Linked DNA regions of Paraburkholderia fungorum. The protein of the gene in region 1 interacts with the protein of each later gene in a pairwise test. Links are inferred from orthologs where the notes say so. Each region holds a gene or a part of one and is shown on either strand. Other genes may lie near its edges.

Region 1 (7,859 bases):
CCGATCATGCCGAGCAGCACCGGCAAATTCTTTTCGAGCGGCGCATCGCGGAAATGCTGATCCATCTCGTTCGCGCCGGCGAGCAGTTCATCGAACTGCTGCGGGCCGACCGCGATCATGATCGACAGACCGACCGCCGACCACAGCGAATAGCGGCCGCCGACCCAGTCCCACATCTCGAACACGTTCTCTTTCGCGATGCCGAACTTGACCACTTCCGCCGGGTTCGCCGACACGCCGACGAAATGCTTCGCCAGTGCGCTTTCCGGGCAGCCCTTTTCGACGAACCAGTCGCGCAGCGAGCGCGCGTTGGTCATCGTTTCGAGCGTCGTGAAGGTCTTGGACACGATGATCGCGAGCGTTTCCTCGGGATCGATCTGCTGCATCACGTTGTACAGGTCGGCGCCGTCGACGTTCGACACGAAGTGCGTGGTGATCTCCGGCGTAGCCAGATGATGCAGCGCGTGCACGACCATCTTCGGCCCGAGATCCGAGCCGCCGATGCCGATGTTCACCACGTAGCGAATCCGCTTGCCGGTGTAGCCGGTCCATGCGCCGCTGCGCACCTGGTCGGCGAACGCGGCCATCTTCGCGCGTTCGGCCTTGATCTCGGCGTGGAACGGCGCTTTCGGATCGGTCGCGCGCAACGCGGTATGCAGCGCGGCGCGGCCTTCGGTCGGGTTGACGACCTCGCCCGCGAACATCGCGTCGCGGCGTTTTTCGACGCCGGCTTCGCGCGCGAGTTGCACGAGCAGCTTCAGGGTTTCATCGGTGATACGGTGCTTCGAGAAATCGGCCGCGAGTCCGCCGCCCGCGAACGCGAAGCGCTCGGCACGGGTAGGGGCGGGGTCGTTCTCGGGGGCGAACCAGTCGCGCATGTGCGCATCGCGAATCTTCTCGTAATGCGTTTGCAGCGAGGACCAGGAGGGGAGCGAGTTCTGGGTCATAGCGTCCGTCTAACCAGGGGGCACGAAGAAAGGCCGCGCGTGAAGCGCTGCCGAGGATGATGCAACGATGCTGTTAGAACGATGCCGCGCAGCCGGGTTCGCGACGCGGGCGGCAGTGAAGTTTCAACCGGCTCTTGACGAGCCGCAGAGCCTTCGGGCTCCGGTTGAAACTTCGCTGCTGCCCGCGATCGACCCGACACGCGGCGCAGTTGTCCAGTATAGCGGCGATGCGTGACAGCCTGCATGGGTTTGGGCATCGCGCGCAAAAGTTGGGACGACGGTGCGCGTCAGGCCGGCGTTATGCGGCCGTCGGCGGATAGAACATACGGTTCAGCAGGGTGCGCACCATCGGTGCGAGTTCGCCTGCTGTCAGGCCGGCCGGCCCATGGCCTTGCGCGGTGAGGGTGTCGGCGGCGAGGCCGTGCAGGAACACGCCCGCGAGAGCCGCCTCGTAGCGTGGCAAATGTTGCGCGAGCAATGCGCCGATGATCCCGCCGAGCACGTCGCCGGTGCCGCCCGTGGCGAGCGCCGCGTTGCCGGTCGGGTTGATCGCGAGGCGGCCGTCCGGCGCCGCGACGATCGTGCCTGTCCCTTTCAGAACCACGACGCTCGCAAAGCGCGCGGCCAGCGCGCGGGCCGCGCCGACGCGGTCGCGCTGCACGGCGGCGGCGTCGCTGCCGAGCAGGCGCGCGGCTTCGAGCGGATGCGGCGTCAGGATGCAAGGGTCGCCTTGCACGCCGCGCGCGGTCACTTCGTCGGCCAGAGCGGGATCTTTGGCGATCAGGTTCAGTGCATCGGCATCGAACAGTTTGGGCACGTCGAGCGGCAGCACGTCGTGCATGACGCGCGTCGCGCGCTCGCGGTGCCCCATGCCGCAGCCGACCGCCAGCGCATCCATCGAATCGAGCGGCAGATCGTCGATGGGATGCAGCATCAGTTCGGGATGCGGCGGATCGTAAGGCGGAGCGCCGTCGCCCAGCAGCGCGACGTGCACTTTGCCCGCGCCGGTGTAGAGCGCCGCGCGCGACGCGAGGATCGGCGCGCCGCACATCCCCGTATCGCCGCCGACCACCGCGAGGCTGCCGAACGTGCCCTTGTTGGTCGCGAAATCGCGCGGCGGCAGGAACGCGCTGAAAAGCTCGGGCGCGTTCAATTGCACGACCGTGCGCGCGCCAATGTCGACGCCGATCGGCGCGACAGTCACCTGGCCGGCGAGGTCGCGCCCCTGCGCGGTGAACAGACCCGGCTTCGCGCCGATGAAGGTGATCGTGTGAGTCGCGCAGACCGCGACGCCGTCGCCATTGCCGACGACCGTGCCGGTGTCGCTGTCGAGTCCGCTTGGAACGTCGAGCGCGAGAACGCCGCCTTTTCTGGGCCGCGCTTTTGCCCGCTGCGACAACTGCCGCGCGACATTCGCGAACACGCCTTCGAGCGGACGCGTCAGGCCGATGCCGAACATGCCGTCCACGAGCCAGCGGAAGCCGTCCAGCGATGCAGGCGGTTCCGGTGTGATCGGCACGCCCGCGGCGCGGGCCGTGTCGAGTGCCCAGCGGGCGTCGTCCGGTTTCACGTCGACGGGCATACACAACTCGACGGCGATTCCCACCTTGTGCAATTCGGCCGCGAGAATCAACGCGTCGCCGCCGTTATTGCCGGGGCCGGCGATCAGCCACACGCGCTGCTTCGATTTTTCGACCGACGTGTCGCGGGTGATCTGCTCATGCAGAAAGCTCGCCGCCGATTGCCCGGCGCGGCCCATCAGCGTGTGCGGGGGCAGTGCGGCTTGAGCTTGCGATTCGGCGATCCGCAGATCCGTCAGCGTCAGCAGGGGCAGCGCCCGATGATGCGGGTTGATGAGGGTAGGCGGCGTGTGTTCGGCGTCTGTCATGGCGGACCTGGCGTTTCGCGTGCTCGTTGCAGCACGCGCAAGCAAAGGAAATCGCTATGTTAGTGCCGATGCGGGCGCGATGCGCGGCTCTTTCCGGCCCGCGTTGGTACGTGCGCGCCATTTGCAGCGGGAATTGCGGGAGCGGTCGTCGCGTGTGCTCGCAAACAGACGCGACCGGACGCAAAAGAACGCAACCGGCGATCATGAAAACCTTGTGGTTCTCATGATCGCCAATACGTTTTCAAGTGGATTTGATGCAGAAGCGACAGGCTTATTGAAACCGTTCTGCCCGCAGTGCGGCCAGCGTATCGGCCGGCAAATCGGACGTCTGGCCTGAAATCAGATCGGCGACCAGCTTGCCCGCTCCGCAAGCGAGGCCCCAGCCCGCCGGACCATGTCCGACATTGACGAACAGACGCGGATGCAGCGCATTGCCGATCACCGGCAAGCCATCCGGCGACAGCAGCTTGACGCCTTCCCACGGCAGCGCCGCCGAAATCCGCGCGGCGCCCGGAATCCAGTCATGCGTGGCCTGGCCGAGCAGCGCCAGCGCTTCTTTCGTGACTGCTTCGCCCAACGGCTTGTCGATCTGGCCGGCGCTTTGCAGCACCGCACCGCCCGCAATCCGCAACCGGTGATTCATCCGGCTGATGCCGATCCGCTTCACTGCGTCGACGATCGCCACATGCGGCGCGCATTCCTCGTGCGCGATCGGCGCGACCAGCGTATGCAGCCGCAGCGGATGCAGCGGCAGCTTCAAACCCAGCGGTTCGAGCAACGACAGGCTGCCATGACCGGCCGCCACGACAACCGCGTCGGCGTGAATCACGTCGACTTCGCGTGAACGGGCGTCCGAACCTGGACGCGGCGCCAGTTCCACCGACGCGCGTTGTCCTTCGAGACGGATCGCCGACACTTCGCAGCCGAGCATGAATTGCACGCCGCCTTGCGCGTCGAGCGTCTGCTTGATGAGTTTGGCGAACAGCGGGCAGTTGGCCGTGCGGTCCTGGTCGAACAGCACGCCGCCGGCGAACTCCGGTTCGGTGCGCACCGAATGCTCGAACGCCGCGCATTCGGCCGGCGTCAGCACGTGATGCGGGACTTCGTACTGGCGCAGCAATTCGAGCGCGGCTTGAGTCTGCTCCCATTCCTGCTGCGAGCGCACCAGATAAAGCACGCCGTTCGACTGTTCGAATTCGAGACCGAAGCGCGATTCGACATCGATCAACGCGTCGCGCGACGCTTCGATCAGCGGACGCAGCAGGCCGAACTGGCGGCTGAACGCGTCCGGTTCCTGCAGCGCGGACAATTGCTTGACGAACTGACGCGCCTGCCCATTGAAGCCGACCTTGCTGATCACGCCGTTGCGGGCGTTCTGGCGGCTCGCCATGAAGGTCGGGCCGAACCAGACGTCGAGCGGCGTGGGCAGGACCGTGCCGCCGTGGCCATAGGTGGCGCCCTGCGCGACGGTGGCGTGGCGCTCGACGACGCAGACCCGGTGACCGGCCGCGCGCAGGTGATAAGCGGTGGCGGCGCCTGCAATTCCGCCGCCAATGACGATGACATCCATGTTCTGATTCGAGTTGCCGGCGGGACGCCGAAGTGGCGTATCCGTTCTGGCGTGACATGCGGCGCTGCCTGGCATGAGCCGGGCTGCTTGCGCCGATCTGGTGAAAGGCCGAATGATAGCAGTCAAACGCAAGGCGCGGCCACGCGGGCGGCGCATCGACGCAGCATCGGCGGATGGACCGAAACCGCACCGTCAGGCCCGCTGGAAGCCTGTTCCCGGGGTATAATCCCGGACTTCCTTTCCGCCTCACGTCGCCTGTATGTTCGAGTCTGCGGCATCGCAGAGCGACGCAACGTCAAGTCCATGGCCCACTTCTCGTGTTTCCCCGGCGCTTCGGCCCTCTCCGATTTCCGTCAAACCCGCCTGCTCGACACGCTCACGCGCATCGATCCGAACATTACGGGCGTGCGCGGTCAATTCCTGCACTTCGTCAACGCTCAAACCCCGCTCTCCGCTGAAGACAACGCGAAGATCGAAGCGCTGATGCACTACGGCGATCCGCTCGAAGAAAGTAAAGAGCGCGGTTCGGTCGAAACTTTCCTCGTGGTGCCGCGTTTCGGCACGGTGTCGCCGTGGGCCAGCAAGGCAACCGACATCGCCCATCTGTGCAACCTCACGCAGGTGCGCCGCATCGAGCGCGGCGTCGAATACACGGTCACGCTGAAAAGCGGGCTGCTGGGCGGCAAGAAGGCGTTGTCGGACGAAGCGCGCGCGGCAGTCGCCGCCGCGCTGCACGACCGCATGACCGAAAGCGTCGCGCCGTCGCGCGAGCACGCGCTGCATCTGTTCGACGAACTGCCGGCCAAGCCGCTGCAAACCGTCGACGTGCTCGGCAACGGCCGTGGCGCGCTGGAAGCGGCGAACACCGAACTGGGCCTCGCGCTCGCGGACGACGAAATCGACTATCTGGTCGATGCGTTCACGAAGCTCGGCCGCAATCCGACCGACGTCGAACTGATGATGTTCGCGCAGGCCAACAGCGAGCACTGCCGCCACAAGATTTTCAACGCCGACTGGACCATCGACGGCGAGAAGCAGGACATCTCGCTGTTCAACATGATCCGCAATACCGAGAAGCTGAATCCGCAAGGCACGATCGTCGCGTATTCGGACAACTCGGCGATCATGGCGGGGGGCATGGCCGAGCGCTGGTTCCCGCGCACGCCGGAGCAACTTGGTGCGAGCGAATTGCCGGAGCACTATCGCCGCAACGTCGAGCTGACGCACACGTTGATGAAGGTCGAAACGCACAATCACCCGACCGCGATCTCGCCGTTCCCGGGCGCCGCAACCGGTGCGGGCGGTGAAATCCGCGACGAAGGCGCGACCGGCCGCGGCGCGCGTCCGAAGGCGGGTCTCGCGGGCTTCACGGTGTCGAATCTGGAATTGCCCGACGGCGTCGAAGCATGGGAAAACGCGCGCGACGCTGCACAGCCGCTCGCCCATCGCAATCCGGACGACAAGTTCGAAGCGTATGGCCGTCCCGACCGCATCGCGTCGCCGTTGCAGATCATGATCGACGGCCCGCTCGGCGGCGCCGCGTTCAACAACGAATTCGGCCGGCCGAATCTGGGTGGCTATTTCCGCGCTTACGAGCAGAACGTCGCGGGCCTGGTGCGCGGGTATCACAAGCCGATCATGATCGCCGGTGGTATCGGCAATATTTCGGACCAGCACACGCACAAGCACGATCTGCCGGAAGGCTCGCTGCTGATCCAGATCGGCGGTCCCGGCATGCGCATCGGCATGGGCGGCGGTGCGGCCAGCTCGATGGCAACCGGCACGAACACCGCTGAACTCGACTTCGATTCGGTGCAGCGTGGCAATCCGGAAATCGAACGCCGTGCGCAGGAAGTCATCAATGCGTGCTGGCAACTCGGCGACAAGAACCCGATCCTGAGCATTCACGACGTCGGCGCGGGCGGTTTGTCGAACGCGTTCCCGGAAGTGGTGGACGGTGCTAGCAAAGGCGCAGTGTTCAATCTGCGCAATATTCAACTCGAAGAAAGCGGCTTGTCGCCGCGCGAAATCTGGTCGAACGAAGCGCAGGAACGTTATGTTCTGGCGATCGATCCGGCCGATCTGCCGGCCTTCGAAGCGATGTGCAAACGCGAGCGCTGCCCGTTCGCGGTGATCGGCACGGCAACCGCCGAGCGTCAACTGAAGCTGATCGACTCCGAGCAGAAAGACAACGCTCACGAGCCGGTCGACATGCCGATGGAAGTGCTGCTCGGCAAGGCGCCGCGCATGCATCGCGACGTGAAGCGCGTCGAGCAGAAGCTCGAACCGGTCGACGTCACCCATATCGCTTTGCCGGACGTGGCAGCGAGCGTGCTGCGTCATCCGACGGTGGCGAGCAAGTCGTTCCTGATCACGATCGGCGACCGTTCGGTGGGCGGCACGACCGCGCGCGACCAGATGGTCGGTCCGTGGCAGGTGCCGGTGGCCGACGTCGCGATCACGACGATGGACTACGCGGGTTTCACCGGCGAAGCGATGACAATGGCCGAGCGCGCGCCGCTCGCCGTCATCAACGCACCGGCGTCGGGCCGCATGGCGGTTGGCGAGGCGATCACGAACATTGCAGCGGCGCCGATCGCGTCGCTCGACAAGCTGAAGTTGTCGGCGAACTGGATGGCTGCTTGCGGCGCACCGGGCGAAGACGCGGCGCTGTACGACACGGTCAAGGCGATCGGCATGGAACTGTGCCCGGCGCTGGGCATCAGCATTCCGGTCGGCAAAGACTCGTTGTCGATGCGCACCAAGTGGGAAGACCGTGGCGTCGCGAAGGAAGTCGTCGCGCCGGTCTCGCTGGTCATCTCGGCGTTCGCGCCGGTCGAAGACGTGCGCAAGCACCTCACGCCGCAACTGCGCCGTACGAACGGCACGGACGGCGTGGGCGACACCGTGCTGATCGCGATCGACCTTGGCCGCGGCAAGCATCGTCTGGGCGGCAGTATCCTCGCGCAGGTGACGCAGCAGGTCGGCGACACCGTTCCCGACGTCGACGACCCGGAAGACGTGAAGCGCTTCTTCAACGCGATCCAGTCGCTGAACAACGACGGCAAGCTGCTCGCTTACCACGACCGCTCGGACGGCGGCCTGTGGGCGACGGTCTGCGAAATGGCGTTTGCGGGCCACGTCGGCGTGTCGCTGAATGTCGACATGCTGGTGCTCGATCCGCATCACGAATCCGATTACGGCGACGCGAAAGACTGGGCGAAGCAGACCAGCGGCCGTCGCGAAGACCGCACGATCCGCGCGCTCTTCAACGAAGAACTTGGTGGCGTGATTCAGGTGCGTGCAGCCGATCGCGACGTGGTGCTCGCCGCGTTGCGCGAACATGGCCTGTCGGCGTGCTCGCACGTGATCGGCAAGATCAACGAGCGTGACACGATCGAAATCTATCGCGACGCGAAAAAGATTTATGAAGCGCCGCGCGCCGAATTGCATC
Region 2 (7,815 bases), 200 kb from region 1 along the record:
GTGAAGCGCCGCTTGCCGCGAACGACATCGCTGAAGCCTTGTCGATCAAGCGCCAGGAGCGCGAGGGATTTTTCAAGCGCCTCGGCGCCATGGAGCGCGACGGCCAGATCCGGCTCGATCAGCGCAATCTCTATCAACTCACGCATCCGTCGAACTTTGTCGCGGGCCGCGTGCAAGGTCATCGCGACGGCTACGGCTTCCTGATTCGCGACGACGGCCAGGACGATCTGTTCCTGCCCACCGGCGAGATGCAGAAGGTCATGCATAACGACCGCGTGCTCGCGCGCATCGTCGGCTATGACCGCCGTGGGCGTCCGGAAGGGCATATCGTCGAGGTCACGGATCGCGCGAACAAACGCGTGATCGGCCGTCTGCTCAACGAGAACGGCGCACTGATCGTCGCGCCCGAAGACAAGCGCATCGGCCACGACATCCTGATCGCGCAAAACACCAAGAAGGCCAAGGTCGGCCAGGTGGTGGTGGTCGAACTCACCGATTTCCCGAGCCGTCATTCGCAGCCGCTTGGCCGCGTGGTCGAAGTGCTCGGCGATATCGACGACCCCGGCATGGAAATCGAAATCGCGGTGCGCAAGTACGGCGTGCCGCACGAGTTCGGCCAGGCCGCGCTCGACGAAGCCGCGAAGCTGCCCGACGAAGTGCGTCCGGTCGACGCGCGTCATCGTATCGATCTGCGCGACGTGCCGCTTGTCACGATCGACGGCGAAGACGCACGCGACTTCGACGATGCAGTGTATTGCGAGCCGGTCCAGGTCGGTCGCGGCGAAGGCTTCCGCCTGATCGTCGCGATTGCCGACGTATCGCACTACGTGCATCCGAAGAGCGGACTCGACGCCGACGCGATCGAACGCAGCACGTCGGTGTATTTCCCGCGCCGCGTGATTCCGATGCTGCCGGAGAAGCTGTCGAACGGTCTGTGCTCGCTGAACCCGAACGTTGACCGTTGTGTGCTGGTGTGCGACATGATCGTCACCGCGCGTGGCGAAGTGAAGGCGTATCAGTTCTATCCCGGCGTGATGCATTCGGCCGCGCGTCTGACCTATACCGAAGTCGCCGCGGTGTTGAAGAACACCAAGGGACCGGAGGCCACGCGTCGCGCCGCATTGCTGCCGCAATTGCAGAATCTGTATGGCGTGTACAAGTCGCTGTTCGCAGCGCGTCAGAAGCGCGGCGCGATCGACTTCGACACGACCGAGACGTACATCGTCTGCAATGCGCAGGGCAAGATCGAGCAGATCGTGCCGCGCACCCGCAACGACGCGCACAAGCTGATCGAGGAGTGCATGCTGGCCGCGAACGTCTGCGCAGCCGACTTCCTCAAACGCAACAAGCATCCTGGCCTGTTCCGCGTGCACGCGGGGCCGACGGCGGAGAAGCTCGAAAATCTGCGTACGTTCCTGCGCGGCATGGGGCTGACGCTGCAAGGCGGCGACAAGCCGCACGCCAGCGACTACGCCGCGCTGATGGCGCAAATCCGCGAACGGCCCGACGCGCAGATGCTGCAAACCATGCTGCTGCGCTCGATGCAGCAGGCGGTTTACAGCCCGGACAACATCGGTCACTTCGGTCTCGCGTATGAAGCGTACGCGCACTTCACGAGCCCGATCCGCCGTTATCCCGATCTGCTCACGCACCGTGCGATCTACGCGATCCTGCAAGGCCGCAAGTATCAGCCCGAGCCGCCGCAAGGCGTCGAACTGAACACGGCGCTGTCGCCGCGTGCCCGCGCGATGCAGCAGTCCGACGAAGAAAAGCGCGGCCTTCAGCGCGCAAAGAACGTCGCGATCTGGGAAGAACTCGGCTTGCATTGCTCGGCCAACGAACGCCGCGCAGACGAAGCATCGCGTGACGTCGAGGCCTGGCTGAAGTGCTATTTCATGCGCGACAAGCTCGGCGAAGAGTACGGCGGCATGGTGAGCGGCGTCACGTCGTTCGGAATTTTCGTGCAGCTCGACTCGCTGTTTATCGAAGGCCTCGTGCACGTCACGGAACTCGGCTCGGACTACTTCCAGTACGACGAGATCAAGAACGAGTTGCGCGGCGAGCGTACGGGCATTCGTTATCGTCTGTCGGATCGGGTGCGGGTGCAGGTGAGCCGCGTCGATCTGGACGCACGCAAGATCGACTTCCGCCTCGTACGCGATACGCCGATCAAGCCGCCTGCGGCACGTGGCGCATTGGCCGACAAGGGCGCGAGTGACGGCGGCAGTGCGCGCGTGCGCTCGTTGCCTCCGGTAGACGGTGGCGCGGGTGGCGCGGGTGGTTCCGCTGCACCGGGCGCGCGTCGCAAGAAGGCGGCTCCGGCGCAATCGGTCGCGGTCAAGGAAGCACGCGTCGCGCGCGGTGCGGCGAAGAAGCATGGCGCCGTGGCCAAATCGGCAGCGAAACCGCAGGCACGCAAGAAGCGCTGAAGCGGCTTCATCGGTCGAACCGCGCGCATCGGGTACGTTCACGCGTACCGGTTGCGCGCGGTCTGCGTTTTATCGCAGGCATATTGCAGTCAAGGCAGTCTGGTACACGGCGCACGCAGGCAAGTGAGCTTGCAGACACAGCACTCCATTCACGTACTCAAGCTCGTATTCATCACAGCAACGCGCGTTGAGCGCGTTCAATCAAAGGTTGTTCAGTCATGTCACGTCTCAAGGTTTTATACGGTTTCCACGCAGTGACCGCACGTATGCGGCACGATGCATCGACGGTTGAAGAGGTTTATTACGACGCGACACGCAAGGACCGTCGTATGACCGAATTCCTGCATGCCGCGAAAGAAGCCGGCGTGCGTCTGATCGCCGCCGACGAAACGCGTCTGTGGGGCCTCTCGCATACCGAGCGTCACCAGGGCGTGGTGGCGCGTGCGGGCGACATGCCGCTCGCGCAGAATCTGGCCGAGTTGCTCGACGGCATCACCGGCTCGCCGCTGATCCTGGTGCTCGACGGCGTGACCGATCCGCACAATCTCGGCGCCTGCCTGCGCGTGGCCGATGCAGCCGGCGCGCACGCGGTCATCGCGCCGCGCGATCGCGCGGTGGGTCTGAATGCGACGGCGGCGAAGGTCGCGAGCGGCGCGGCGGATACCGTGCCGTACATCACCGTCACGAATCTGGCGCGCGCGCTGCGCGAGTTAAAGGACGCGGGGGTGTGGGTCGTCGGCACGGCCGGCGAGGCGTCCAAGAGCCTGTACGAGACGGAGCTGGACGGTCCGGTGGCGCTGGTGATGGGCGCGGAAGGCGAAGGCATGCGCCGTCTGACGCGCGATACCTGCGACGTGGTGATGCAGATTCCGATGGCGGGTACGGTCGAGAGCCTGAACGTGTCGGTGGCGTCCGGCGTGTGCCTGTTTGAAGCTGTTCGTCAGCGTTCGGTGAAGAAGTAATCCACCGGCACGCGCGCTCGACTCCGGTAAACTAGCCGTTTTTACTGCACGCCAAGCCTTTCCCATGACTCAAGACGAACTCAAGCAACTGGTCGGCCAGGCCGCCGCCGACTACGTGAACGCCAACGTGCCCGAAGGCGCGATCGTAGGCGTCGGCACCGGCTCCACCGCGAACTGTTTTATCGACGCGCTGGCCGCCAACAAGTCGCGCTATCGCGGCGCAGTGTCGAGCTCGCTCGCCACCACCGCGCGCCTGCAATCGCACGGCTTCAAGGTGCTCGATCTGAACGAAATCGACTCGCTGCCGGTGTACGTCGACGGCGCGGACGAAATCGACCACAGCGGCGCGATGATCAAGGGCGGCGGCGGTGCGCTGACGCGCGAGAAGATCGTCGCGTCGGTGTCGGACGTGTTCGTCTGTATCGCCGATGCGAGCAAGCTGGTCGACACGCTGGGCAACTTCCCGTTGCCGATCGAAGTGGTGCCGATGGCGCGTACCGCAATCGGTCGTCGCGTGACGGCGCTCGGTGGCGTACCGGTCGTTCGCGTGACGAAGGAAGGCGTGCCGTTCATTACCGATAACGGCAACGAAATCATCGACGTCAAGGGTCTGCGTATCAGCGACCCGCGCACGCTGGAAATGCATGTCAACGCATGGCCGGGCGTGGTGACGGTCGGGCTGTTCGCCGGCCGCGGCGCGAATCTGTGCCTGCTCGGCACGGATACCGGCGTCGAAACGATCGAGTACAGCAAGGGCTGAGCGGCTCGTTTTCAAGTTTTGCATGAGCCCGCGCACGCGGGTTCATGCAGGCAGCGGATGCACGGTTCGCATTAATCGACTGTGTTATCCGCTGCATACATTCATGCGGTGAAAAGTCTTTCCGCAGACGATCGTCACGCAATGTGACGAGCGCATTGTCCAATCGGGCCGTAATCGTCAGATTTACCGCGCCGCTTCCCGTCCAACTGCAATCGTCAAACCTGTGCTGTCAAACGCGCTGTCAAACGCGTCTTGCCACGTCGCACGGATTCTTTAACCCCGACTTGATCAATCGCCCGATCCCGACCGTTCGAACCCGCGAGTTCAAGTGCGCTCAAGCACAAGAAAAGTGCCTGAAACAGCGCATCTTGTAACGCGTCGTAATGAAGCGAAAGGCTTTGGCGCAGGAACCCCACGAAGGCCGATTATTCGCGCACTGTCGCTTGTCGAATGTGGGCACCCGCACGCACGGCAACTAATGCGGCACATACACTCGTTGCTATGCCAAGGCCCAAAGGCATTCTTCGACAGGCGGGAGAGTTCATGAAAGTGGCGATCGTGCACGACTGGCTCGTGGCGCCAGGAGGAGCAGAGAAAGTGCTCGAGCAGATTATCGAGTGCTTTCCCGACGCCGATCTTTTCAGTCTCGTCGATTTCCTCGAAGACCGCGCGATGCTGGGCGGCAGGGCGGTCACGACATCGTTTATCCAGCAGTTGCCGTTTGCACGAACTCGCCTCGGCGCGTATCTGCCGCTGATGCCGCGCGCGATCAGGCAGTTCGATCTGTCGGAGTACGACCTTGTTATCACGAGTTCTTCTGCGGTCGCGAAGGGTGTCGTGGTCGGCCAGAATCAGATTCATGTGAGTTACGTGCATTCGCCGCTGCGCTGCGCGTGGGATCTGCAACACCAGACTTTGCGTGAAAGGAATCTGACGCGTGGGCCGAAGTCGTGGGCGACGCGTGCATGGCTGCACCATATGCGCGGCTGGGATGCGCGATCCGCGAATAGCGTCGATCGGCTGATTACGAATTCGCATTTTATCGCCCGTCGCGTGATGAAGACGTACCGGCGCGATGCGGCGGTGATTCCGCCGCCCGTCGATTTACACAGGTTCGAAGTGCGCGCGCAGAAGGACGACTTTTATCTGACCGCGTCGCGGATGGTGTCTTACAAGCGTATCGATCTGATCGTGGATGCATTCAACGCGACGCCGCACCGCAAGCTGGTGGTGATCGGCGACGGCCCGCAGAGTGCGGCGCTCCGCGCGCGAGCGGGTCCGAATGTGACGGTGCTCGGTTATCAGCCGTTTGCGGTGCTCAAGGATTATTTGCAGCGCGCGCGAGCCTTCGTGTTCGCCGCCGAAGAAGACTTCGGCATCGTCCCGCTCGAAGCCCAGGCGTGCGGTACGCCGGTGATAGCGTTCGGCAAGGGCGGGGCGCTCGAAACGGTGGTGCCGGTTGGCGAGCCGCGTGCGACTGGCGTCTATTTCGCACGGCAAACCGTCGAGTCGATGCTCGGCGCGATCGAGCGCTTCGAACGGCTGCGCGAGCGCATTACGCCGACGGCCTGCCGGGCGAACGCCGAGCGGTTTTCGGCGGCGGTGTTCCGGCGCGCGTTCATGGCGGAAGTCACGCGCACGATCGCCGCGGCCGGCTGGCCTCAGCAGGTTGCCAGTGTGGAGACGGCTGAACGCGATCGGGCGACTGCGGACGTCGCGTGGCCACGCGAGGCATCGCCGAAGAGCGATTGGGGACGCTGAAGCTGATCGGCAAGCCGGGTTGGCGCGGTGTCGGCCGCCTCGTATCAGGAACGTCGCTTTGCGCGAATAAACGGGTTTTGTCTTACCGCAGTGGGTTGCGTAGTGGGTTGTAAAGCACGGTTGTAAAACAGCCGCCCGGACTCGCTGTCCGGCTGGCTATCGATGTCGATCCGCTTTGTCTGGTCTCTCAGGTAGTCATGCATTGTCGATGCGCGATTACACGCGGGCAAATACGCAGCGGGTTATTTCAAAGAAAGCGTTGCTGGACTTCATAAAGAGACATCCGGGTGCGTGCATTGCGCCATTGACGTCGTATTCACTGGCGCAGGCTTGCCTCGCGTATGGCTATAACGACCTGAAGCAGACGTTCGCTTGCGTGGATTCCTTACCGCCTGCACCGTGTTGGCGTAGGCGGCAACCGGTACCGGATAGTCGCGGCGATTACTACAACAGGCAGTCGTTATTCGTTCGTCACCTGGTGACGCATGCGGAGTACGACCTTTGGACGAGGAAGAATTTAAACTCATGAATGCCGATCGCCTTCCGGGAGACTTTCCCGACATCGCTCAAACCTGGGCCACGCTGCAAGCCGAGCTGCCGATCAAACCGATTCGTTCAGAAGAGGATTATCAGCAGATGGTGCGGGTCGCCAACTCGTTGTCCGATCATCTGAAAGGCAACGCAGAGGATCCGCTCGCCGATCTGTTCGCGATCGTGTCGGATCTGGTCGAAAGTTGGGAAATACAGCACGTGACGATTCCAAAGGGGGAGCCGCGCGAAGTGCTCCGGCACCTGCTGGAAACACACGGGCTCAAGCAGAAGGACCTGATAGGTATCGCATCGCCCACCGTGGTGAGCGACATCCTTGCAGGGCGGCGCGCCATCAGCAAGAAGGTGGCGAAGGCGCTGGCGCAGCGTTTTCATACCGACGTCAGCGCGTTTCTGTAGACAGCGCGCGGTGCGAGGTGTGAGATGTACCGGGCGTGCCTCGCGCTGTGCTGACCGTCATGGCTCACGCATTTCAACGACTCGTTCTATTCGTCCGACGCCGGCGGCTTGTGTTTCAGCTGCCGGCGCCGGCGTTTTTGTCCGTTCGCTGCATTCGTTGAAAGATCGCCGGGGCGATAAAAAAGGGCCGCGCTTTGGCTTGGCGCGGCCCTTGTTACCTAAGCTAAACGCGGTCGATGTCCGGTGCGGACCTTATGGTCGTCTCGATGGAAACGGTTCGCTACCCGCGCCGCGTGCGTCGCGCCATTGTCGACGCACGCGACCAGCCGTGCCGATGCGCGCTGCTTCCTGCTTCGCGGCACGCATCGCGTGCAAACTCAAATGCCATTTGCGCAGCGCAAGCGCGACGCCGCCGGGCGCGAAAACCTGCAGCAACGCGCGCAGCAACCCGGGCTCCGCACGTTCGCCGATCAACGCGCAATAGGCGGCAAAAGCTCGCCGTCCCGCAGGCGTCAGGTATTCGCACATGATGAGCCGCCGATTGAACGACGCGTGATAGAACGCCGTGTCGTCGAATGGCGAAGCGGGGTGTGAATCGTCGCGGCCGGGTCGGGTGCCGAAGTGGTCGACCAGCAGCGACGGGTCGTAGATCAAGGTCCAGCCGCGCCGCTGCACGTCGAGACTGAAGGCCATTTCGCAGTGAGCCTCGGCGCCGGTGCCGCGCAAGCGTCGGTCGAAACGCAGCGCGCCGATCGCTTCGCGCCGGAACGCCATGTTCACGCCGTCGAGCACTTGAACCGCGCGGGCTTCGCCGTCACTGGGATGATGATTGCCGGTCACGCGCCCATACCAGTTGACGAGACCGACCTGCGGCGGCTGTGCAGGCGCGCTACCGTTGCGTCGATGCGCGACGTCGCGGCCGCCGAGACCGCCCAGTTCCGGCACACATTCGAAC

The links.
Region 2: the proteins of BLS41_RS08850 (region 1) and rlmB interact in binary tests that used the Escherichia coli proteins (3 or more experiments, as listed by UniProt). The link is inferred for Paraburkholderia fungorum from one-to-one orthologs.

The regions. Positions count from the first base shown.
Region 1 is NZ_FNKP01000001.1:1,998,561-2,006,419, forward strand. What follows is about bases 541-3,540. They hold BLS41_RS08850 (bifunctional ADP-dependent NAD(P)H-hydrate dehydratase/NAD(P)H-hydrate epimerase), read right to left. Parts: upstream 2,836-3,540; coding sequence 1,246-2,835; downstream 541-1,245. Other genes in these bases: pgi (glucose-6-phosphate isomerase), read right to left, coding at 541-947; BLS41_RS08855 (hypothetical protein), read left to right, coding at 2,834-3,172; BLS41_RS08860 (FAD-dependent oxidoreductase), read right to left, coding at 3,107-3,540. Outside these bases: more of pgi, read right to left, coding at 1-540; more of BLS41_RS08860, read right to left, coding at 3,541-4,405; purL (phosphoribosylformylglycinamidine synthase), read left to right, coding at 4,709-7,859. UniProt on the Escherichia coli protein: Bifunctional enzyme that catalyzes the epimerization of the S- and R-forms of NAD(P)HX and the dehydration of the S-form of NAD(P)HX at the expense of ADP, which is converted to AMP.
Region 2 is NZ_FNKP01000001.1:1,796,897-1,804,711, forward strand. The notes cover bases 1,564-4,519. They hold rlmB (23S rRNA (guanosine(2251)-2'-O)-methyltransferase RlmB), read left to right. Parts: upstream 1,564-2,647; coding sequence 2,648-3,391; downstream 3,392-4,519. Other genes in these bases: rnr (ribonuclease R), read left to right, coding at 1,564-2,429; rpiA (ribose-5-phosphate isomerase RpiA), read left to right, coding at 3,456-4,151. In the rest of the region: more of rnr, read left to right, coding at 1-1,563; BLS41_RS07890 (glycosyltransferase family 4 protein), read left to right, coding at 4,695-5,912; BLS41_RS07900 (helix-turn-helix domain-containing protein), read left to right, coding at 6,438-6,860; BLS41_RS07905 (glycosyltransferase family 2 protein), read right to left, coding at 7,113-7,815. UniProt on the Escherichia coli protein: Specifically methylates the ribose of guanosine 2251 in 23S rRNA.